3 regions of the Aliihoeflea sp. PC F10.4 genome follow, and region 1 is predicted to be linked to each of the others. Evidence: predicted binding sites of a transcription regulator. Region 1 holds the regulator's gene; each other region holds the start of a gene.

Evidence for each region. The regulator LexA, encoded in region 1, represses DNA repair genes until DNA is damaged. The targets are predictions, from matches to a motif close to TGTTCNNNNTGTGTTCNG.
Region 2: the regulator LexA is predicted to act here: its motif matches at 2,061-2,078, upstream of ACX82Z_RS09445 (PA0069 family radical SAM protein).
Region 3: the regulator LexA is predicted to act here: its motif matches at 4,760-4,777, upstream of ACX82Z_RS18675 (YifB family Mg chelatase-like AAA ATPase).

Annotation. Positions count from the first base shown of each region.
Region 1 is NZ_JBTSWH010000001.1:1,564,688-1,572,026, forward strand. Features, by position in the region: gene mfd (transcription-repair coupling factor) at 1-1,359, opposite strand, end outside; gene ACX82Z_RS07820 (FAD assembly factor SdhE) at 1,367-1,654, opposite strand; gene recG (ATP-dependent DNA helicase RecG) at 1,744-3,852, shown strand; gene ACX82Z_RS07830 (DUF423 domain-containing protein) at 3,830-4,189, opposite strand; gene lexA (transcriptional repressor LexA) at 4,294-4,998, shown strand; gene ACX82Z_RS07840 (ComEC/Rec2 family competence protein) at 5,102-7,339, opposite strand, start outside.
Region 2 is NZ_JBTSWH010000001.1:1,872,525-1,879,863, forward strand. Features, by position in the region: gene ACX82Z_RS09425 (NfeD family protein) at 1-102, shown strand, start outside; gene ACX82Z_RS09430 (4-(cytidine 5'-diphospho)-2-C-methyl-D-erythritol kinase) at 137-985, shown strand; gene moaB (molybdenum cofactor biosynthesis protein B) at 994-1,539, shown strand; gene ACX82Z_RS09440 (glycosyltransferase) at 1,542-2,006, opposite strand; gene ACX82Z_RS09445 (PA0069 family radical SAM protein) at 2,144-3,298, shown strand; gene ACX82Z_RS09450 (ribonuclease HII) at 3,417-4,079, shown strand; gene ACX82Z_RS09455 (F0F1 ATP synthase subunit B) at 4,586-5,065, opposite strand; gene ACX82Z_RS09460 (F0F1 ATP synthase subunit B) at 5,075-5,644, opposite strand; gene ACX82Z_RS09465 (F0F1 ATP synthase subunit C) at 5,754-5,978, opposite strand; gene ACX82Z_RS09470 (F0F1 ATP synthase subunit A) at 6,053-6,802, opposite strand; gene ACX82Z_RS09475 (AtpZ/AtpI family protein) at 6,875-7,276, opposite strand.
Region 3 is NZ_JBTSWH010000001.1:3,724,300-3,731,638, reverse strand. Features, by position in the region: gene aroA (3-phosphoshikimate 1-carboxyvinyltransferase) at 1-829, opposite strand, end outside; gene ACX82Z_RS18700 (TIGR02300 family protein) at 1,080-1,457, shown strand; tRNA gene ACX82Z_RS18695 (tRNA-Ala) at 1,563-1,638, shown strand; gene ACX82Z_RS18690 (septal ring lytic transglycosylase RlpA family protein) at 1,913-2,272, shown strand; gene ACX82Z_RS18685 (putative bifunctional diguanylate cyclase/phosphodiesterase) at 2,265-3,542, opposite strand; gene gshB (glutathione synthase) at 3,749-4,690, shown strand; gene ACX82Z_RS18675 (YifB family Mg chelatase-like AAA ATPase) at 4,814-6,346, shown strand; gene ACX82Z_RS18670 (transglutaminase-like cysteine peptidase) at 6,863-7,339, opposite strand, start outside.

The sequences.
Region 1 (7,339 bases):
CAGGGGCAGGACAGCCAGCGCGACCTTCGCGGCATCGAGTTTTTCCACCTCGTCGAGCGAGGTGACTGGCGCAATACCTTCCAACTCATGTTCGCCCAGAATCTGGGCAAGCCGGTCTGCCGAGCCTTCGGTCCAGCCGGCAACGACGACCTTGCGTTTGGCCGCGCGCATGTCGGCGATGTAGCGCGCCGCGCGTTCGAACACGTTGATCGATGGATCGGCGCGTTCTTCCGCAAAGTTGCGTCCGGATTCGGCTCCTGCATGGATGATGCGACGGCGCTCGATCTCGGGCGCGGCAAACGGGGTCAGTTCAAGCGCCGTGCGGTCGGTTGCGGCGTCCTTTACATCTTCGTCGGAAAGATAAAGCCGCGCGGGCGGCACCGGTTTATAGGGCACCGCCTCGCCGACGCTGCCGGCGGATTGCCGTTTTCGCGATTCGTAGTGATCGAGGATCAGCGCGTGGCGTTCCGAAAGCGCTTCTTTCGATAGATGGTCGAACACAATTGGCGCGTCCGGCAGATAGTCGAAGATCGTTTCGACCTTTTCGAAGAACAGCGGCAGCCAGTGTTCCATGCCCGCAAAGCGCTTGCCCTCGCTGATCGAAGCGTAAAGCGCATCTTCGCGGGATGGCGCGCCGAAAAGCTCGATATAATTGCGGCGAAACCGGCTGATCGTTTCAGGCGTCAGAGCAATCTCGCTCATCGGCTGAAGACGCATTTCCTTGCGTTGGCCGGTCGTGCGCTGCGACGCCGGATCGAAGGCGCGGATCGATTCCAGCGTATCGCCGAAAAAGTCGAGTCGAAGGGCTTCGTCCGCTCCGGGCGCGAGCAGATCGAGAATGCCGCCGCGCACGGCGTATTCTCCGACATCCCGTACGGTCGCTACGCGCTCGAAACCGCTCGTTTCGAGCCGCGCAGAAAGGTCTTTCATATCGACCTGATTACCCGGCCGGGCGATGAGAGTTTGCGCTGCCACGAAATCGAGCGGCGGCATCTTCTGGAGCACAGCATTCGCGCTGACGAGGACGACTGCACGATGCTGCTTGTCGCGCAGCGCAGCAATCGACGCCATCGCATCGAGACGGCGCGCAACCGTGTCCGAGCCGGGCGAGACGCGGTCGTAAGGCAGGCAATCCCAGGCCGGAAGTTCCAGAACCGGCAGGCCGGGCATGGCGAAGCGCAACACGTCGGCGAGCGCGGGAATCTTCTGTCCGTCGCGCGCGAGGAAAACGATCGGTCCGTCTTGTGCCGCCGCAATCGCCGCAATCGCGAACGCCTCGTAACCGTCCGACACGCCGTCTACGATGACCGGCTCGCCCGAAATCTTCGCGGGCAGATGGATGGGATTGAGAAGTGTCATGGCTCTGTCAGTTCGCAAGGCTGCGGGCCTGGTCGATCATCCGGCGCACGACCGCATTGTCCTGATGAGCCGGCACATTCAGTTCGCCGGTCACCCATTTGACGATATCCGCGTCGGCCTCGCCGAGGAGCGATTCGAACAGTTCGAGTTCGGCGTTTGCAAGGCTTGGCAGTTCCCGATCCGCAAAGCCGCCGACGACCAGATCAGCCTCGCGCGTGCCGCGATGCCAGGCGCGAAAGCGCGCCTTGCGCTTGCGGATTTCGAGCGGGTCGTTGCGAAAGGTGATGTCTGACATGGGGAAAATCCGGTTGGCCCGCGCATATAGCGTCTGACAGGGCCGATGTCAGCCTTTGCGCGTTCGAACCGCGTCGATAGTATCGCACCATGCGTCCCACCGAACTTGATCCTCTTTTCGCGCCTGTCACCTCGCTCGTCGGCATCGGCGAGAAGACGGCTGACCTCATGCGTCGCATCGTGACAGCCGACACGACGGGCCGTGATTTGCGCGCCGCCGATATTCTCTTCGTGCCGCCCTATGCGGTGATCGACCGGACGCGACGCCCCGGCATAGCGCAGTCCGGCGAAGGCTCCATCGTCACACTCAACCTGACCGTCGACCGTCATCAGCCTCCACCGCGCGGACGTGGCTCGGTGCCCTACCGTGTCTTCGCATTCGATGAGACGGGCGAGATCGCGCTGACCTTTTTCCACGCCAAAGGCCAATGGCTGGAAAAGCTGATGCCCGAGGGAAGCGAGATCGTCGTCTCGGGCAAGGTCGAGTGGTTCAATGGCCGCCCGTCCATGGTCCATCCCGATCATATCGTCGCCAAGGAAGATGCCGCCTCCCTGCCCTTGATCGAGCCCGTCTATCCGATGACGGCGGGACTTTCGGCCAAGCTCCTGCGCAAGGCGATTTCGTCCGCGCTCGAACGCCTTCCCGCTCTGCCCGAATGGCAGGATGCGTCCGTCCTCGACCGTCACCGATTCCCGACATTCGGCGAGGCGCTTGTCGAACTGCATCGACCCGAAAACGCGGCCGACTGCGAATCGACAAGCCCGGCATGGCGGCGTCTCGCCTATGACGAGCTCCTTGCCGGACAGGTCGCGCTCGCGATGGTGCGCATGCGGATGCGCAAACTAGCAGGACGCAAGCTGACTGGCGACGGGTCGCGCGGCGAGGCGGTGCGAGCCGCCCTGCCCTATGGCCTGACCGGCGCGCAGGAACGCTCGGTTCGTGAGATCGAGGCCGATCTTGCCCAGCCCGACCGGATGCTGCGCTTGCTTCAGGGCGATGTCGGCTCCGGAAAAACGGTGGTCGCCCTGATGGCGATGGCGCGCGCCGCCGAGGCAGGTGCGCAATCAGCGCTGATGGCTCCGACCGAAATTCTCGCGCGTCAGCATTTTTCGACAATTGCTCCTTTGGCCGAGAAAGCCGGCCTCACTGCCGCCATCCTGACTGGCCGGGAAAAGGGTCGTGAACGGGCGCAGACGCTGGCCGCCATCGCCGACGGGTCCATCGATATCGTCATCGGCACGCACGCGATCTTCCAGGACGCGGTGGCCTTCCGCGACCTCGCGCTCGCGGTGATCGACGAGCAGCACCGCTTCGGCGTTCATCAGCGGCTTGCCATCGGCGCGAAAGGCGCGGCAGTCGACATTCTCGTCATGACAGCGACTCCGATCCCGCGCACGCTGGTGCTGACTGCGTTCGGAGACATGGATGTCTCGCGCCTCGACGAAAAGCCTGCCGGGCGTCAGCCGATCCAGACCGTCACGCTACCTCTCGAACGCCTGTCGGACCTGATCGAACGCATTCGACGTGCAGTGAGCGAAGGCCAGAAAATCTACTGGATCTGCCCACTCGTGGAGGAAGCCGAAGGCATGGACGTGATGTCCGCCGCCGACCGGCATAAAGCGCTGGCCGAGATTTTCGGCTCCGATGTCGGGCTGGTTCACGGCCGCATGTCGGGCGCGGCGAAAGACGAGGCGATGGCCGATTTTAAAGCCGGACGCACCCGTATTCTCGTTGGAACGACTGTCATCGAGGTCGGCGTCGACGTGCCGGACGCCACCATTATCGTCATCGAACACGCCGAAAGGTTCGGCCTTGCGCAACTGCACCAGTTGCGCGGACGGGTCGGGCGCGGCGATGCGGCTTCGAGTTGCGTGCTTCTCTATCAATCTCCGCTCGGCGAGATCGCGAAGCAGCGCCTTTCGGTCATGCGCGACACCGAAGACGGGTTCCGCATCGCCGAAGAGGATTTGAAACTGCGCGGCGAAGGCGAATTGCTCGGCACGCGCCAGTCCGGCACGCCGGGTTTCCAGCTTGCACGGCTCGAACACCACGCCGATCTTCTCGCCATCGCACGCGACGACGCACGCCTTTTGCTCGACCGCGACCCTGACCTTACCGGTCCGCGTGGCAAGGCAATCCGCACGCTTCTCTATCTGTTTGGCCGCGACGACGCGATCAGGTTGATTCGCGCCGGTTGAGGAATGCCGAAAGCGCCACGAGCAGCCAGCCCGCGATCAGGAGTAGGCCACCTGCCGGAGCGGCCATCGGGAAAAGCCGCGTTTCGAGGAACGAGCGCGCGACAAGATCGCCGCAAAATAAGAGAATGCCGGCAACGATCGTCCAGCCGCCCGCGATCTGCCATCGACCGAACCACCCCGCCGATACCACCAGCAGGGCCGGTGCATGGATAAGCAGGAACGACGCGGCCGTGCCGAGATCGCCACCTGTGCGATGCGCTGCAACCGCCGATAAGGCCACGCCGCTTGCACCGAACAGCGCCCCTATTGCGAAGAGAATCCGCCCCGGTTCAATCATTTCAGCCCCTGATTCATGCAATTTCGTCGTGACTCTTGCAGAACACAACTGGAACAGGTAGGTTTGTTCTGGTTTTGTTTTAACGATTCCTTTTAAGGCCAGCCATGCTGACGCGCAAGCAACACGAACTCCTTCTCTTCATCCATCAGCGCCTCAAGGAGAGCGGTGTGCCGCCCTCCTTCGACGAAATGAAGGAAGCGCTGGGGTTGGCTTCAAAATCCGGCATTCACCGGCTGATCACCGCTCTTGAGGAGCGAGGCTTCTTGCGCCGCATGCCAAACCGGGCGCGCGCCCTGGAAGTTATCAAGCTGCCGGAGTCGATTTCTCAGCCTCCGAAACGCTTTCAACCGAGCGTCATTCAGGGCAGCCTCTCGGATAAGCCTGCGGCGAAGCCGGAACGACAGCCGCTACAGCCCGCGACCCGCGGTCCCATCGAGGTTCCAGTCATGGGGCGGATCGCGGCAGGTGTGCCGATCGACGCCATCCAGCACGCAACACGCGCCGTTACCGTCCCGCCAGACATGCTGACGGGTGGCGAGCATTACGCGCTGGAAGTTCACGGCGATTCAATGGTCGAGGCCGGTATCCTTGATGGTGACACAGTTATCATCCGCTCGGGCCAATCCGCGACGCCAGGCGAAATCGTGGTCGCACTCGTCGACGATCAGGAAGCGACGCTCAAACGCTTTCGCCGCAAAGGCGCGTCGATTGCACTCGAGGCCGCCAATCCGGCCTATGAGACCAAGATCTACGGCTCGGACCGTGTGAAGGTGCAGGGCAAGCTGGTCGGGCTGATCCGGAAATACTGAACTGGAAGCTGATACGACCTGGGTTGACACAGGGCGAGCGAGGTTATCGAGAAGGAAGCCGGTGTTCGGTTCGATGGGTGGTTATATGCCAACGCATCAATGATCAGTCGTTTTCGGCTTGCGATGGCTCGGCTGGTGCCGGTCGTTCGGGACGGACGTAAGGTCCCATTCCGCGCGCGGCGCGTGAGAAGCGGCGATGATCGTGCCAGGGTCGATATGGCTCGGTGATCGCATATCGTATGTGAGGTTGTGCCGCTCCCTCGCTCCGCCATGTGATCTGCGCACTGCCGCCTCTTGCCAGATCGCGCGCGGTTATTACCTTCACCGAAGGGGCGCGACATGGGTTTTCGGCGGTCGCGTCCGCAATGACGATCAGCCCTGCCTCGCCGCAAACCTGTTCAGCGATTTCTGCTGTTTCGGCATAAGCAATGACGTTTCCTTTCGCACTCGTCGCGGTGCAAAGCCCTTCATGGCAGACGAAGACGCCGTCAGTCTGCCCAGGCACGACCTGTTCCGGCCCTAATGGCCGTTCGAAATTCTGCACGTCGAAGGCTCGTAGCCAGTTCTGGATCGTGAAGCGGTTCGGACGCTGGCGATTGACCGCGATGCCGCCGCTTGTCGTGCTAACTGCAACCAGCCGCGCGTCTTCTGAAATCAACACGTCCGGCAATTGGCGTGTTGCGAGCAGCGCAATGCCAGCAGCGATCAGCGGTACCGCCGCCCAGCGCAGGACACCTCCCGTCATGGTCAAAATGACGAGTGCGCAAGTCAGAACCAGCACCGCGGAAAGCGGTATGGCACCGGTCGCATCGAACGCCGATCTCTCGGCCAACCAGAACGCGATCGTCGTCATTCCCCATATGCCCATCCCCATCAGGTCGAGCGGCAGGCCATCGAGACCAACCGGCATCAAGACTGTCGCGAGCACCGCCATGGGCATGATGATGATGGAAACGAGCGGCATCGCTGTGAGATTTGCGATGACGCCCAATGGAGAGATCTGCTGGAAGTGCCAGGCGGTGAACAACGCCGTTGCCACCCCTGCTATGATCGATGTCATCGCAAGTGCCGTTGCGTTGGACAAACCGGAGCGGAGCAGACCCGCCTTCGGCGGTGGGCCGCGATCTTCAAGACGATCGCGCTTGCGTGCGCTCCAAGCGCCATATGCGGCAATCAGCGCGGCGGTCGCGGCAAACGACATCTGGAAGCTCGGGCCGATCACCTCATGCGGTGAGACGAGGATGATGATCAGTGCCGATATCGCCAGATTGCGCATCGTCAGCGCCGCGCGATCGAACAAAACCGCGATCAGCATGACGGCAAGCATCAGGAACGCGCGCTGTGCGGCGATGTCCCCGCCCGACACGATGAGGTAAAATCCTGTGCCGAACAGGGCGGTGCCGGCGGCGTATTTTTTCACCGGATGCCGCGTGGCAAGACCGGGAAAAAACGCAGCCGCCGTGCGGATGGAGACCATGATCGTGCCGCCGACGAGCGCCATGTGCAGCCCCGAGATCGATATGACATGGTAGAGTCCGGTAATCCGCATCGCTTCATTGGCAGCTTCGGGAATGCCTGTTCGTATCCCTGTGATCAACGCGGCTGCAATGCCGCCTTCCATGCCGCCGATACGCGCGACGATCCGCTCGGCCACATCGCCGCGCCGACTTTCGATCCATGTGCCAAGGCGCTCCTTGCGCGTCGATGCCGTCGCGAGTTCCGTTGCGTCCGGTCCTCTCATGAAAAAGCCGCTACCGCCAATGCCGTCGAAATAGCGCTTGAAGGCGAAATCGTAGCTTTGCGGGCGCACCGGCCCCGACGGCGGCATCAGGCGGGCGATGCCGACAACGCCTGCGCCGGGCACGAGGCCATCGGGAATCGAACGCGCCGTGACGCGGACCCGGTCGGGCGCATAGCGCAGTTCTGGACGGCCGGTCGAGACGACATCGAGTGTAAGCCGCACGCGGCCGCTTTCCTGATGCTCTATGCGCACGACGCGTCCAGTGAGCTGGATCGTGATCTCCGATCCTAGAACTTTTGTATCGGCTAGCCTCGTCTCGACCTTCGCCGCCATCATTCCCGCAAACGTCAGGAGAATCGCGGCGATGGCGGCGCGCGTCACCCCTCCGGCAACGGTTGCCGGCAGGAGGGCGAGGCTGATCAGAACCGGTACCAAGAGACTGACGAAACCGGGCTCCCAAGGCAGGTTGAAATAGATGAGCGTTCCCAATGCGAGCAACACCGGCACGAACAGGAACGCCATTCCATGGTCAAGTTCATATTCCACCGATCGTTGCAGTGAAGCGAGACTGAACCCGAACCGACCGATCCGGTGCCGCAA
Region 2 (7,339 bases), 310 kb from region 1:
ACCGCGCGCACCCGCCGCGCCGAATCCGAGGCGCGGACCGGCGCAATCGGTACGCTCGTCAAGGACCCAGTCAGCGGTGAGTACCGGGTTGCCAAGGACTGAAACCGGCGAAGGCGGGTTGATCGATCGACCGCAAATGAGGTTGCGCGCGCCTGCCAAGATCAATCTGGCACTGCATGTGACCGGACGGCTCTCCGACGGTTATCACGAAATCGATTCGCTCGTCGTCTTCACCGAACTGGGCGACGAACTCACTGTCGAGACGGCCCGGGCCGATTCGTTCCGGATCGAGGGGCCGTTCGCGGATGCGATTCCCGGCGATGGCGACAATCTCGTCCTGCGCGCCCGAGATCTTTTTCGACAGCGGCATTCATTTACGCAGCCATTGTCGATCACCTTGACCAAGAACCTGCCGCCCGCATCCGGCATCGGCGGCGGGTCGAGCGACGCGGCGGCGTGTCTTGCAGCGATGGCCGAGATTGCTCGTTCTGATGTCAGTTTGTCGTCGACGGGGGCAACACTCGGCGCGGACGTGCCGATGTGCCTTGCCGCCGAGCCGCTCATCGCACGCGGTATTGGCGAGGAGATTTCGCTCGTCTCTTCATTCCCCTCGCTGGCGATGGTGCTCGTCAATCCGGGCGTCGAAGTGCCAACGCCCGAAATATTCCTGCGTCTGTCCTCGCCGAACAACACGCCCTTGCCCCCACTCGAACACCCAAACGACGTCGTCGACTGGCTTTCGAGCTGCCGCAACGATCTGCAGGAACCGGCCTTAGGCTACGCACCCATCATCGCCGAAGTTTTGGCTGCGCTCGACGCGTGCGGCGCACGCCTTGCGCGCATGTCAGGCTCCGGCGCGACGTGTTTCGGGATTTTTCCGGACATGGTTTCGGCGAACCGTGCCGCGGAACAATTGCACGCCCGGCAGCCTTCATGGTTCGTCAAGGCAACTCGCAGCCATGCGTCCGGCGAATTCAGGAGATGAATCGAGACATGAGCGAACGTCCTTTCATTCCAGTCACCTTCGCCGTGCTGACCGTTTCGGACACGCGCGACATGACGACCGACAAATCCGGGCAGACGCTGGTCGACCGGATCGCAGCAGCAGGCCATGCCCTGGGCGCGCGCGAAATCGTCAAGGACGACGTGGCCGCGATCCGCGCTAAGGTGCAGTCGTGGAGCAGCGACGCCTCGATCGACACGATCATCACGACCGGCGGGACGGGATTTACCGGCCGCGACGTAACACCCGAAGCGCTCGAACCGATCTTCGAAAAGCGCATGGACGGATTTTCCACGCTCTTTCACAAGATTTCGGCCGACAAGATCGGCACTTCGACGATCCAGAGCCGCGCCACGGCCGGCCTTTTGAACCAGACCTTCGTTTTCGTTCTGCCCGGCTCGCCCGGCGCCTGCCGGGACGCGTGGGACGGCATTCTCAAGGACCAGTTCGACTACCGGCACATGCCGTGCAATTTCGTGGAGATCATGCCGCGTCTCGACGAACACCTGAAACGCGGCGCTGGCACAGTGGTCTAGGTTCAGTCTGCGGCGTGGATTTCGGCACGAAGGCGCAGCGGCCTTTGCCTTTTGCTGCCGAAAGCAGGCTTCGGCACAAGCAGCCCTTCTGAAAACGCAGGCGGCCGGGCGAACAGGCGCGACCACAGCGAACGAGCGGTTTGCGGCGACCGGGAAAACGAAGCCGGCAGCGGCGATACCGACACATGCTCGCGCACCGGTTCGATCCAACCGGACGCCATGCGCGCGCCGGGCTGGAGAACGAGCAGCCAGTCCCCCCGCGCAACCTTGACGCCACCCGTGACGGCTGCGTCGGCTAAAAACACGCACCCTGCGTGCTCGGCGACCGTCGCCGTCCCATCCGTGGACCCTCGATCACACACGATGACCTCGCGCACCACGCCTTCTACAGCACCGGCGACAAGCGACGCCAGCGTTCGCGCGAGTTCAGCCTCGCTGTTTCTGGTTTCGATCAGAACCGAGATCATGACTTGAATTAGCGCAAACGCATGAACTGCGCCAGTTAACGAAACACCGCATAAAGTTCTTGTTTTGTTCTTTTTCGTAAGATAGGAATAGTTTCATTGACGAATCGACATGCCACCACCGGCGGCAGGAGCGTGAAATGGAACAGATCAGACAGGCCGACGTTGCCGCTTTCATGAGCGGAGATGCGCATATGGCCAACGCGATGGTCGAGGAAAGCGGCCTCAGGGTGATTCCCGATCGACGCCGGGGCCGTGGTGCGGGCGTCAATCCGAGCGGGCGCTACGAAAAACATCAACGCGACGTTTTTGACGATGGCTGGAGTTCCTTCGAGGAATTGCCACCGTTCAAGACGGACGTGCAGATCGAAAAGCCGCGCACGATCATCACGCGTAACGAATCGCCCGACATTTCCTTCGACCGCTCGATCAATCCCTATCGCGGCTGCGAGCACGGCTGCGTCTATTGCTTCGCGCGCCCCACGCACAGCTATATGGGCCTGTCTGCCGGTCTCGATTTCGAATCGAAACTGTTCGCCAAGCCGGACGCCGCCCGCCTTCTCGAACGGGAACTTGGCAAGGAAGGCTATCAGCCGAAGACGATCGCGATCGGCACCAACACCGATCCCTACCAGCCGATCGAGAAGCAGTGGCGCATCATGCGCGAAATCCTCGAAGTGCTGGAAAAACACGAGCACCCCGTCGGCATCGTGACGAAATCGGCGCTGGTCATGCGCGACATCGATATTCTCTCTCGCATGGCCGAGAAGGGATTGGCCAAGGTGGCACTGTCCGTCACCACGCTCGACCGAAAGCTGGCGAGAGCGATGGAGCCGCGCGCGGCAACGCCGCCACGGCGGCTCGAAACGATCCGCGCATTGAGCGAAGCCGGCATTCCGACATCTGTGATGATCGGGCCTGTCATTCCCGGCCTCAACGATGCGGAGATCGAGCGCATACTCGATTCGGCGACCGCTGCCGGCGCGAGCGAGGCGGGATACGTCATCTTGCGCCTGCCCCTCGAAGTCAGCTCGATCTTCAAGGATTGGCTGCTGCAGCATTATCCCGACCGCTACCGGCATGTGATGTCGCTTGTGCGCTCGATGCGCGACGGGAAGGATTACGACGCTGAATGGGGCAAGCGCATGAGAGGGTCCGGCCCTTATGCCTGGCAGATCGGCAGGCGCTTCGAGCTTGCTGCCAAACGGCTCGGCCTCAACACGCAGCGCATGAAACTGCGCACGGATCTTTTCAATCCGCCCGCACGCAAGGGCGAGCAGCTCAGCCTGCTCTAGAATATTCAGTTTCGTCCGGCCTGTCCCCAATCCAGCCTGACGGAATGCCCTTCCCGCCCCGCCCCAAGGACGGGAAGGACTTGCGGAGAATCGGACGCGATGCGAGCATTGCCGCAACATGGCTCGCCAACGCTCCGATTCTCCGCTTCTCTTCAACCTGCCTGTGCGCCCGGACTTCCGGATGGAGCGCGCCGCACAGCGCGAGGGGCTTTGGCCAGTCTGCGGAACAGACGAAGCTGGACGCGGGCCGCTTGCAGGTCCGGTCGTCGCCGCCGCCGTCATTCTCGATCCCAAGCGTATTCCCAAGGGCCTCGACGATTCGAAGCGCATGGGTCATGCCGAGCGTGAAGTCGTTTTCGACGATATCCTGAAAAAGGCACTGGCGGTTTCCGTCGCCTCCGTGTCCGCGCATTCGATCGACCGCAGCGACATTCGCAAGGCGAGCCTCGAGGCCATGTGCCACTCGGTGAAGCTGCTCTGCGTCGAACCCAGACTGGTTCTTGCCGATGGCCGCGACATTCCTCCAGGCCTCACCTGCGATGGCAAGGCGGTCGTCAAGGGCGACCAGCGATCGCAATCCATTGCAGCCGCGTCCATCATCGCGAAAGTGACGCGCGACAGGATGATGACACGCACGGCTTCAATCCACGTCAGCTACGGCTTCGATGTGCATATGGGGTATGCCACCGTGCGCCATCGCACAGCCATCGAGGCCCATGGTCCACTGACGCGGCTTCACCGTCTGTCCTTTGCGCCCTTCAGACTGGACGCGGCAGAGTAGGCTAAAGGCCGCATTTTCTAATTGTTGTCATTCAATGGTCAGGTCGAGGCGTGGATTCATGTGACGAGCATAGGAATGACTGCACTAAAGCTTTTCGTCAGTCTTCGGCGTTTGCGATTTTGAAGACCGTCATTCCCGTGCTCGTCCTTCAGCCCATGCTCCGCTTCAATCAGGAATGACGGATGCAGTTATGCGAATGCCAAGCGCGAACGCCTCTCGTTTGCATAGACCTTGATGCCGTCATTCCTGTGCCGGCCTGCTGTCGTACTTGTTACAAGGCTCACAAGAATTCACGCTTCGGCTTTGTTGCGTCGCGATCTTTCAGATTCACTCCGCGCGCTTAGTTGTTGTTTTACACGCGTCTTTATCCCGAACCCGATTCCCGTTTTTGAAAGACAATGCATTAGCGTTCAAGAACGCTCACTGCGAGTGAGGACCGGATCAATCTCCGCAAACAAAAAAACCCCGCCGAGGCGGGGTTTCGTTATTGTGCAGATCGCGACGGATCAGTTCATCCGAGCCTTCACGTCATCAAGCGAAGACTTGAAGAGCTGCGTCTTCACCTTGGCGTCAGCGCGCTCCTCCAGAAGCTTGGAAGCAGCCGCGACGGCGATGTCGACGGCGTTCGAGCGAACGGCGTTGACTGCGTCGCGCTCGGCCTGCGCGATCTTCTGCTCGGCCAGCGCCGTGCGGCGCGCGACATATTCCTGCGACCGCTGCTTGGCTTCCTCGACGAGGTGGCCCGCTTCACGCTTGGCCGCCTCTACGATCTCGCCGGCTTCCTGCTCGGCCTCCTTGCGCTTGCGCTGATACTCGGCCAGCAATTGCTGCGCTTCTTCACGCAGCTTGCGGGCTTCTTCGAGTTCGTTGCGGATGCGCTCGGCACGCTGGTCGAGATTGCGCCCGATCATGCCGGGAACGCGCAGATAGACGACGAGTGCGAGGAAGACGACGAGGCCTACGGTGGCCCAAAATGTTGCATCCATCCGTGCCTCCTATCGAACCTGGCCGACAGCGGCTGATACCGCCTTGTCGTCCGGCTTCTGCCCGATCAACGCCTCGACGATCGCGCCGGCCGTTTCCTCGGCGATCGTGCCGACATCCTTCATCGCCGTGTCGCGAACGGCAGCGATGCGGCGTTCGGCGTCCACAAGCTTGCGATCAAGTTCGGCTTCCACCGACTTGCGCTGTGCCTCGGCATCGGCCTTGGCCGAATCCTGAGCTTCCTGCGCGATCGCATGCGCCTTGGAACGCGCATCGGCGAGTTCCTGCTCATAAGCAGCAATCGCAGCGTCGGCTTCTTCCTTGTTCCGCGCCGCCTGATCGAGATCATGGGCAATGCGGTCCCGGCGTACTTCGAGAATGTTTCCGATTCTCGGCAGCACCACCTTTTGCAGGAAAAGATAGAAAAGGCCGAAGCTGATCGCCAGCCACAAAAGCTGCGAGGGATAGAACTCCGTCTCGAAGGGCGGAAAACCGCTCTCCTCGTGGACTTCCACCACTTCGGTCTGCAATTCGCCTTCGGCGGGAACGGCGTCCTGCGCGTATCCAGGCGTTACGAACATGTGCATCCCCTGCTCATGTTGCCGGCCACGCTTGGCGACCGGCGGGTCTCAGCACTTGGTAGATTCCGGCCATGCGGGCACCGAAAGCGCCCGCCGGCCGGGCCTCATCTTACGTGAAGAGGAGGAGCAGAGCGATGAGCAGCGAGAAGATGCCCAGAGCTTCCGTGACGGCGAAGCCGAAGATCAAGCGGCCGAACTGGCCGTCGGCTGCCGACGGGTTGCGCAGCGCGCCCGAGAGGTAGCTGCCGAAGATGTTGCCGAGACCGAGAGCGGTACCGGCCATGCCGAGGCAGGCGATGCCTGCGCCAAGCGCCTTTGCTGCTTCTACTTCCATTTCAAAACTCCTTCGTGGACTGTTCGAATGTTGGTGTTCGAGGATGGCGGGACCGCCGGTGAAACTTGTCGAACTCAGTGCTCCGGATGAAGCGCGTCGTTCAGATACATGCAGGTCAGGATCGCGAAGACATAGGCCTGGATGAACGAGATCAGGAATTCGAGCGCGGTGATCGCGACCGTCAGGAAGAGCGGCAGGATGGCCGCTGCGATACCGACAGCGCCGAGCGAACCCAGCGTCGCGATAAAGCCTGCGAAGACCTTCACCGTGATGTGGCCGGCAAGCATTGCCGCGAAGAGACGAACCGAAAGGCTGACCGGGCGCGAGAGAAACGAAATGATCTCGATCGCGACGACCAGCGGCACGAGCACGCCGGGGACGCCGTGCGGGACGAACAGCTTGAAAAAGCGCAGCCCGTGGGTCTTCAGACCGTAGGCGACGAGCGTCGTCATCACCAGCATGGCGAGGCCGAACGTCACGATGATGTGGCTCGTCACCGTGAAGAAATACGGGAACATGCCGTACATATTCGCCGTCAGGATGAACATGAACAGCGAGAAGACGAGCGGGAAGAACTTCATGCCGTGCTGGCCGGTCGCATCGCGCAGCATATTGGCGATGAACTCGTATGACATCTCCGAAACCGACTGGGCGCGGCCCGGCACAAGGCCGCGGCTCGATGTCGTCAGATAAAGAAACGCACCGGCGGTCACGACGGAAGCGACCATGAAGAGCGACGAATTGGTGAAAGAAAAGTCGAGTCCCCCGATTTCGATCGGAATCAGTCTGGAGATCTGAAATTGGGAGATCGGATCGTCGGCCATCAGGCGCCCCTCGATAACAAAGCCGGCGCCAACCGCGCCGTGTCAAATTCCAAGTTCCGTATCAGTTCCGTATCAGTTCCGGTCGCCGTCCGGCGTCCGCACTGGGTGTTCGGCAACAACGCCTGCCGAACGCATCACATTCAGGACGCCGGCAACGAACCCAAGCAACAGGAACACGATAAGTCCCCACGGGCTCGTGCCTGCCACCTGATCGACGAACCATCCGATAACGGCGCCAACCACGATGCCGGCGATGAACTCGCTCGACAAACGCAGGGCCTTGCCCATCCCGGCCATATCGCGGGATCTCGGACCATCCGCCTCGACTTTCCCCGCAGGCCGCAATGCGGAAAGACGGGAGTCGAGTTCGCGACGGCGACGCTCGAAATCGGCTTCGCCGCCAGTTTTACCCTGACCGGTCTGGCCGGTTTCGTCAGGCCTTTTGTCTTCGGCCATCGCAACCTCCTGACCCATCAGGCACCGACTGGCTGCCGCTTCGAAGTCGCGCGCAACATATTCAGGGCATCCGCGCCAGTC
Region 3 (7,339 bases), 2.2 Mb from region 1:
CGGTGCGGGTCGGGTTCATCAGCATGTTCTCGATGGTGATGTCGGAGCCGGGCACGATCAGCGCGGCAACCAGCGGAAAGGCCGCCGAGGAGGGATCGCCCGGCACCTGGATCGTCTGGCCTGTCAGCTTCGGTTCGCCCTGAAGGCGGATATGGCGCACGCCCTCGGCGTCCGTTTCCACCTCGATCTGCGCCCCGAAGCCGGCGAGCATCTTTTCGGTATGGTCGCGCGTCATGACGGGTTCGATCACCGTCGTCACGCCCGGCACGTTGAGGCCGGCCAGAAGCACGGCGGATTTGACCTGCGCAGACGCCATCGGAACGCGATAGGTGATCGGCGCCGCACGCCCGGGACCGCGCAGCGTGATCGGCATACGCTCGCCATCGGCCATGTTGACGATCTGCGTGCCGAATTCGCGCAAGGGATCGAGAATGCGTTTCATCGGCCGCTTCGACAAAGACGCGTCGCCGATGAACGTGGTTTCCATGTCATAAGTGCCGACAAGTCCCATCGTCAGGCGCGCGCCGGTGCCGGCATTGCCGAAGTCGAGCGGGCCGGCGGCTTGAAGCAGCGCGCCGTTGCCGGTGCCGGAAACGATCCATTCGGCACCGTTTTTCTCGATGACCGCGCCCATGGCCTTCATCGCCTCGCCAGTGCGCAACACGTCCTCGCCCTCCAGAAGCCCGGTGATGCGGCTTTCGCCTGCCGCCAGCCCGCCGAACATCAAGGAGCGATGCGAGATCGACTTGTCGCCCGGCACGCGGACGGTTCCGTTGAGGGCGGCTCCGCTGCGAGCGGTCGCGGGTTTGGGTTCTGTGACGGCTGACATGGCGAAAACTTTGCGGGACAGGCGCTGCGGCGCGGAAGGTGGCGGAACACCGGCTTCCTAACATGCGTTTTTGCCCCGGTCATCCCCGACACGCCGTCCCGTGCGATCTGCGGTTGACATTGGCTTTGACAGTCGTTCATTCAATCGTTATGGGGACCGGCACTTTTCATCCCCCATACGACTGTCTCGCCCGCGCCGATTCTTTGAAGGTGGCTGCGGGGAGAAGCCCGAAGACACGATGAGGCTCACCGTGGCGAAAGCTGAACTTGGCACCAAGCGAATTTGCCCTGAAACGGGTCGTAAGTTCTACGACCTGAACAAGGACCCGATCGTCTCGCCCTATACGGGCCAGTCCTATCCGCGCTCCTATTTCGACAGCGGGTCCGTGATCGAGGAAGAAGAAGAGGTCGAGGAGCAGGAAGAGGAAGTCGTGGAGAGCGACGCCGACACCGTTTCGCTCGAAGATGCCGATGACGAGGCCAAGGGCGGCGATTCGTCGGACGACGATGACGATGTCGACCTCGACAATGACGATGATGACGACACCTTCCTTGCCGATGACGAAGACGAGGATGACGACGATCTCGACGACATCGTCGGGGTTGGCGACGACGACGACGACAACTGACGCTTGGGCGTCTGCGAAAGCATCGAGGCAGGCGCTTTTGGGCTTGCAATCGATCCGGGGCGGCGCTAGAAGCCGCCTCGCACCGGCCTTGGCAACAGGCCGGATGGGGCCATAGCTCAGCTGGGAGAGCGCCTGCATGGCATGCAGGAGGTCAGCGGTTCGATCCCGCTTGGCTCCACCAATTTTCCCTTATTTCACGGCAATTCTTTTTGCTCACGCCTCCGATTGGACGCGTGCATCGCGCGGCGCCGCTGAGGATTGCGAACCCTTTGGAATGGAATGGCGTCCGGGCCGGCTCCTTTTCCGCGCTCATCACCGCCGCAATTTACTGACCTGACAAGGGTCTATGTTTCCCGCGGACTCCAAACGTGTTCCATTTGGGGTTGTGCGACCCCATCGAGGTCTCATTCGCCCCCTACCCGCCACATTGATATCAACGGGTATGGATTTCTTGCATGACGGCACGTTTTATTCGCTCTTCCGGCATCGCGCTGGCCGGGGCAATCGCTTTCACCATTTCGATCGGCCACGCGAACGCGCAATGCGGCAGTGCTTCCTGGTATGCACTGACCTCGAAGACGGCTTCCGGCGAACGGATGAACCCCGAAGGCATGACTGCCGCGCATCGCAGCTTGCCGTTCGGATCGAAGATCAAGGTCGTCAACCAGCGCAATGGTTGGGAGGTCGTCGTGCGCATTAACGATCGCGGGCCGTTCACGAAAGGGCGCGTTCTCGACCTCTCGCGGGCGGCGGCAAACAAGCTCGGCTTCATCAATGCCGGCCACACCAAGATCTGCCTCGAAGGCGTCAGTTAAGCGGCTTCGGCGTCGCCGCGAGTTCGCCCGTCGCGGCAGCCGGGACGGCTCTACCGTAAAGATAGCCCTGGCCAAGCGCACAGCCGAATTCGTCGAGGCGCGCCGCTTGCGCTTCTTCTTCGATGCCTTCAGCTACCGCTTCCATTTCGAGGCCGATGCACATCGCCAAAATGGCCTTGACGATATGTTCCGACGCGCGGTCGCTTAAAAGGCTCGAAACGAAGCTTCGGTCGATCTTCAGCTTGTCGAAGGGAAACTCCCGCAACCGCCCGAGCGAGGACTGACCCGTGCCGAAATCGTCGAGCGCGATCCGTACGCCCGCATCCTTGAACTCAGTGATGATCGAGGCGGCGGTTTCCGGCATCGACATCAGTCCGGTTTCGGTGATCTCGATTTCCAGCCGACGGGGGTCGAAACCCACCCTATCGGCAATCGCGATCACCTCTCCGGCCGTCGACGCGTTGATGAGTTGGACGGATGACAAATTGAACGACAGGAAAAGCGGATCGGGCCAGTTGCGCGCTGTCTCTGCCGCCTTGAGAAGGATGAGCCTCGACAGGTCCGGCATGATGCCGCGCTCTTCGGCGATAGGAATGAAAGTAGCCGGCGAAATGACGCCAAGGTCTGGATCGCGCCATCGCGCAAGCGCCTCGAAGCCGAGGACGCGGCGCGTTTTGATCGAGACGATCGGCTGGAACCAGGGCTCGACTTCGCCATTCGAAACCGCGCGGCGCAATGCCTGCTCAATCCGCGTAACTGTCTGCGCGGCCTCGACGAGTTCGGGCGAATAGACGACGACCCGGTTTCGTCCCGACCGCCGCGCCTCGTAAAGCGCCGTTTCGGCCTTGGCGATCAGGTGAGGCGGCGTTTCACGCGCGTCGTCATAGATCGCCGAACCGACGCTCGCGGTCAGCCGGACTGTGCGCGCACCGATGTCGTAGGGTGCCGAAAGCACGTCGACCAGCGTGTAAGCCAGCCGTTCAGCCGCCTTTGCGCTGAAGACGAAGGGCGACAAGATCGTGAACTCGTCGGAACCGGTCCGCGTGACCGTCGATGCGTCATCGAGCGCGGCGCGAAGGCGCAGCGCGGCCTGTTTCAAAATTCCATCGCCGGCGCTTCGGCCATAAAGATCGTTGATCGGCTTGAAGCCGTCCAGATCAACGATGGCGATCGCAAAGGGCGCTGGATCGGCTTTGCGCTTGGCGATCAGGCGGATGATCTTGTCTTCGAGACGAAGCCGCGTGCCAAGCCCCGTCAGCGGATCGGTCATGATCCCCAGCGGCGCATCGGCTACCGATATTGTTTCGCTTGCGCTCCTCAAAGCTTCGCAGCCCTTTTCAATGATGCCGCGCACGCTTGCACAAAAAGCTTTCGCAAACGTGAGCGCCACCGAGTTGAGCGCGCGGATTGGCAATCGGATATGAAACCTCTAGATGGCGGTGACGACAGTTACCGCCCAGCCGGCCCGGAGCTTCCATGACCTTGAGAATCGCTTTCCAGATGGACCATGTCTCGACCGTTTCGATTGCGGGCGACACCACTTTCGCGCTGGCGCTGGAAGCGCAAAAGCGTGGCCATGCGCTGTTTCATTACACGCCTGATCGTCTTTCGATGCGAAACGGCAAAGTGACGGCGTATGCCGAGGAAATGCGCGTGGACGACGTGAAGGGCGCGCATTTCACGCTCGGTGAGCCGCAGCGTATGGATCTCGGCGAAATGGACGTGGTTCTCCTGCGCCAGGACCCGCCTTTCGACATGAACTACATCACCACGACGCATCTTCTCGAGCGCATCCACCCGAAGACGCTCGTGGTCAACGACCCTGCCTGGGTGCGCAACTCGCCTGAAAAGATTTTCGTTACCGAGTTCCCCGACCTGATGCCCGAAACGCTGATTACCAAGGATCCGCGCGAGGTCGACGCCTTCCGCAAGGAATATGGCGACATCATCGTCAAGCCGCTGTATGGAAATGGCGGCGCGGGTATCTTCATGCTGCAGGAGGGCGACCGAAACCTCGCCTCCCTGCTCGAAATGTTCGAGCAGATGTTCCGCGAGCCCTTCATCGTCCAACGCTATCTGAAGGAAGTCCGCAAGGGCGACAAGCGCATCATCCTGATCGACGGCGAGCCGGTCGGAGCGATCAACCGCGTGCCGGCCGAGCATGATTCGCGCTCCAACATGCATGTCGGCGGACGCGCCGAAGCGACCGAACTGACCGAGCGCGAGCGCGAGATATGTGCGCGGATCGGCCCGTCGCTGAAGGAGCGCGGCTTCATCCTCGTCGGCATCGACGTGATCGGCGACTACATGACCGAGATCAACGTAACCTCGCCTACGGGCGTTCGCGAGGTGAAGAAATTCGGCGGTGTCGATATCGCCGCGCGGTTCTGGGATGCGGTGGAGGTGAAGCGCAACTGAGACCGTTTGTTCCACCCCTGCAACCGGGTGCAACCAAGGCACAACCTTCGCGCTTTTTCGTTCACTTATTGTTCTTGATTTGATCTGATATTCATGCTTGTGTTTCCGCAAGGAGAGTGGGGCATGGTTTCAAGGGTGCGAACGATCGCCTTTCAGGGCATCGAAACGGTTCCGGTCGACGTTCAGGTCATGATCGCGCCGGGCAAGGTCGGTATGAATATCGTCGGCCTTGCCGACAAGGCGGTGGCCGAAAGCCGCGAGCGTGTGCAGGCCGCGCTGCATGCGTCGGGCCTGTCGATGCCGCCGAAAAAGGTGACGGTCAATCTGGCACCGGCCGATCTGCCGAAGGAGGGAAGCCACTATGACCTGCCGATCGCGCTCGGTCTGATGGCGGCGCTGGGCGCGATCCCTACGGATGCGCTCGACGGTTATGTCGTTCTCGGGGAGCTGTCGCTTGACGGCACGATCGCGCCGGTCGCTGGCGTTCTTCCGGCCGCGATGGGCGCAAACGGGAAGGGGCGCGGGCTCATCTGTCCGGCCGCTTGCGGATCGGAGGCGGCATGGGCCGGCGCCGATATCGACATCCTTGCGCCGCGCAGCCTGATCGCGATGGCGAACCACTTTCGCGGCACGCAGGTACTGAGCCGCCCCGAGCCGATGGTCGATCCGGCCCCAGCCGGCTTGCTCGATCTTGCCGACATCAAGGGACAGGAAAGCGCCAAGCGCGCGCTCGAAGTGGCGGCGGCCGGCGGGCATAATCTGCTGATGATCGGGCCACCCGGTTCGGGAAAATCGATGCTGGCGCAGCGCCTGCCTTCGATCCTGCCGCCGCTGGCGGCAAAGGAACTGCTCGAAGTCTCGATGATCGCCTCGATTGCAGGCGAACTTGCTGGTGGTAAATTGTCGGATCGGCGTCCGTTTCGCAGTCCCCACCACTCCGCGTCGATGGCGGCGATGGTCGGCGGCGGCCTTCGCGCGCGACCAGGAGAGGTTTCGCTCGCACATAACGGCGTGCTCTTTCTCGACGAGCTTCCGGAGTTCCAGCCGGCCGTGCTCGATTCACTTCGCCAACCGGTCGAGAACGGAGAAAGCGTGATCGCGCGCGCCAATCATCGTGTCTCCTACCCCGCCCGTATCCAACTCGTCGCGGCGATGAACCCGTGCCGATGCGGCATGGCGGGCGAACCGGGTCATCGCTGCGCACGCGGTCCGCGCTGTCAGTCCGATTATCAGGCGCGCATTTCAGGCCCGCTGCTCGACCGCATCGATCTGCGGATCGAGGTGCCGGCGGTCACCGCCGCCGATCTGATTGCGCCGGGCCGCGCTGAGACGAGCGAAACCGTTCGAACGCGTGTGGCGGCGGCGCGCGCGGTCCAGTCGCAGCGCTATGCCGCGCTCGAAATGCCGTCTTTCACGACCAATGCACTTTGCGGAGCCGCGATGATCGAGAAGGTCGCCACGCCGGATGCGGCGGGTGCGGCGCTGTTGCGGGATGCCAGCGAAAAGCTGAACCTGTCTGCACGCGCATATCACCGGGTTTTGAAGGTCGCGCGCACGCTCGCCGATCTCGACGGAAGCGAAGAGGTCGGCCGCATTCATCTGGCCGAGGCTATTTCGTACCGGATTGCAGGCGAACGGCTCGCCGCCGCCGCGTGATGCCGAAGTGGTACCCAGCTACGGGTTGATGGTGATCGGTGCCGTTAGAGCGGGTTTCGTTCTGATGCGAGGAGGGTTCGCGCATCCATGACGCTGTAGGATGACAATGAATCGTGCATTGGGCGAGATGAGTACGAGGGTTAGATAACGGTCCAGAGGGCAATTTTTCTGGCCGAGGGAATCAGCACCGCATCTTTCGGTCGGTCGAATCTGGCGCGTCCAGATACGACCTTCGCCCGGAGCACTCGACCTTCAGATTTCTCTCAGGTCAGTCGAAACAGTCCAGATGAATGGGTTCAGGCAAAAATTGGTCTTTTGCCGCCGTCGGCGATCTTTCGGGCGTGCTTATGAGCTTCGCGTGGCCGTCGCGCATTTTCTCAGGCGACAACGGAGGCTGCCTCCGGTGTCAAAACCGGTTGAGATGGCCAATTATGCTACCGCTCGAGGAACGGGCCAAGGATCGGAGAGGACGCTTGCGTACAAAGCTGAAGAGTTTTGGCCAACGTCGCCGGGCGGTCAGCGCAGCGCGCCGACCAGAAGGTTGCGGTCCTCGTGCAGTGTCACCCACCGGCCGGTGTGATTGCTCGCCTGACGCTTGAGAAACCGGTAATCCGTGTCCGTCCATGCGCGAATGTCGGGCTTCAGATTGTCGAGAATGAAGTCGCCGCGATCCGTGCGCAATGTCAGGACGGCGTGTCCCTCGCCATCGGCCTTGCGCAGAACGGTGATCAGGAGATTGGACAGCGGGATGCCGGCTTCGGCGAGCCGCTTGCGCTTTTCGAGCGCGTAGTCCTCGCAATCACCGACGCCCTTGACCGGATAGGCCCACCATTCCTCGCGACCGTAGATTTCGAGATCGCTTTTCGGTGTTACCGCCGCGTTCACCGCGCGATTGACCTTGTCGACCGCGCGCCAAATCGCCGGGGTCACCACGAGCGCGCCGCGATCGGCCGGGCGGATCGAGCACTCCTGAGGCAGGCGCTGGCAAAACTC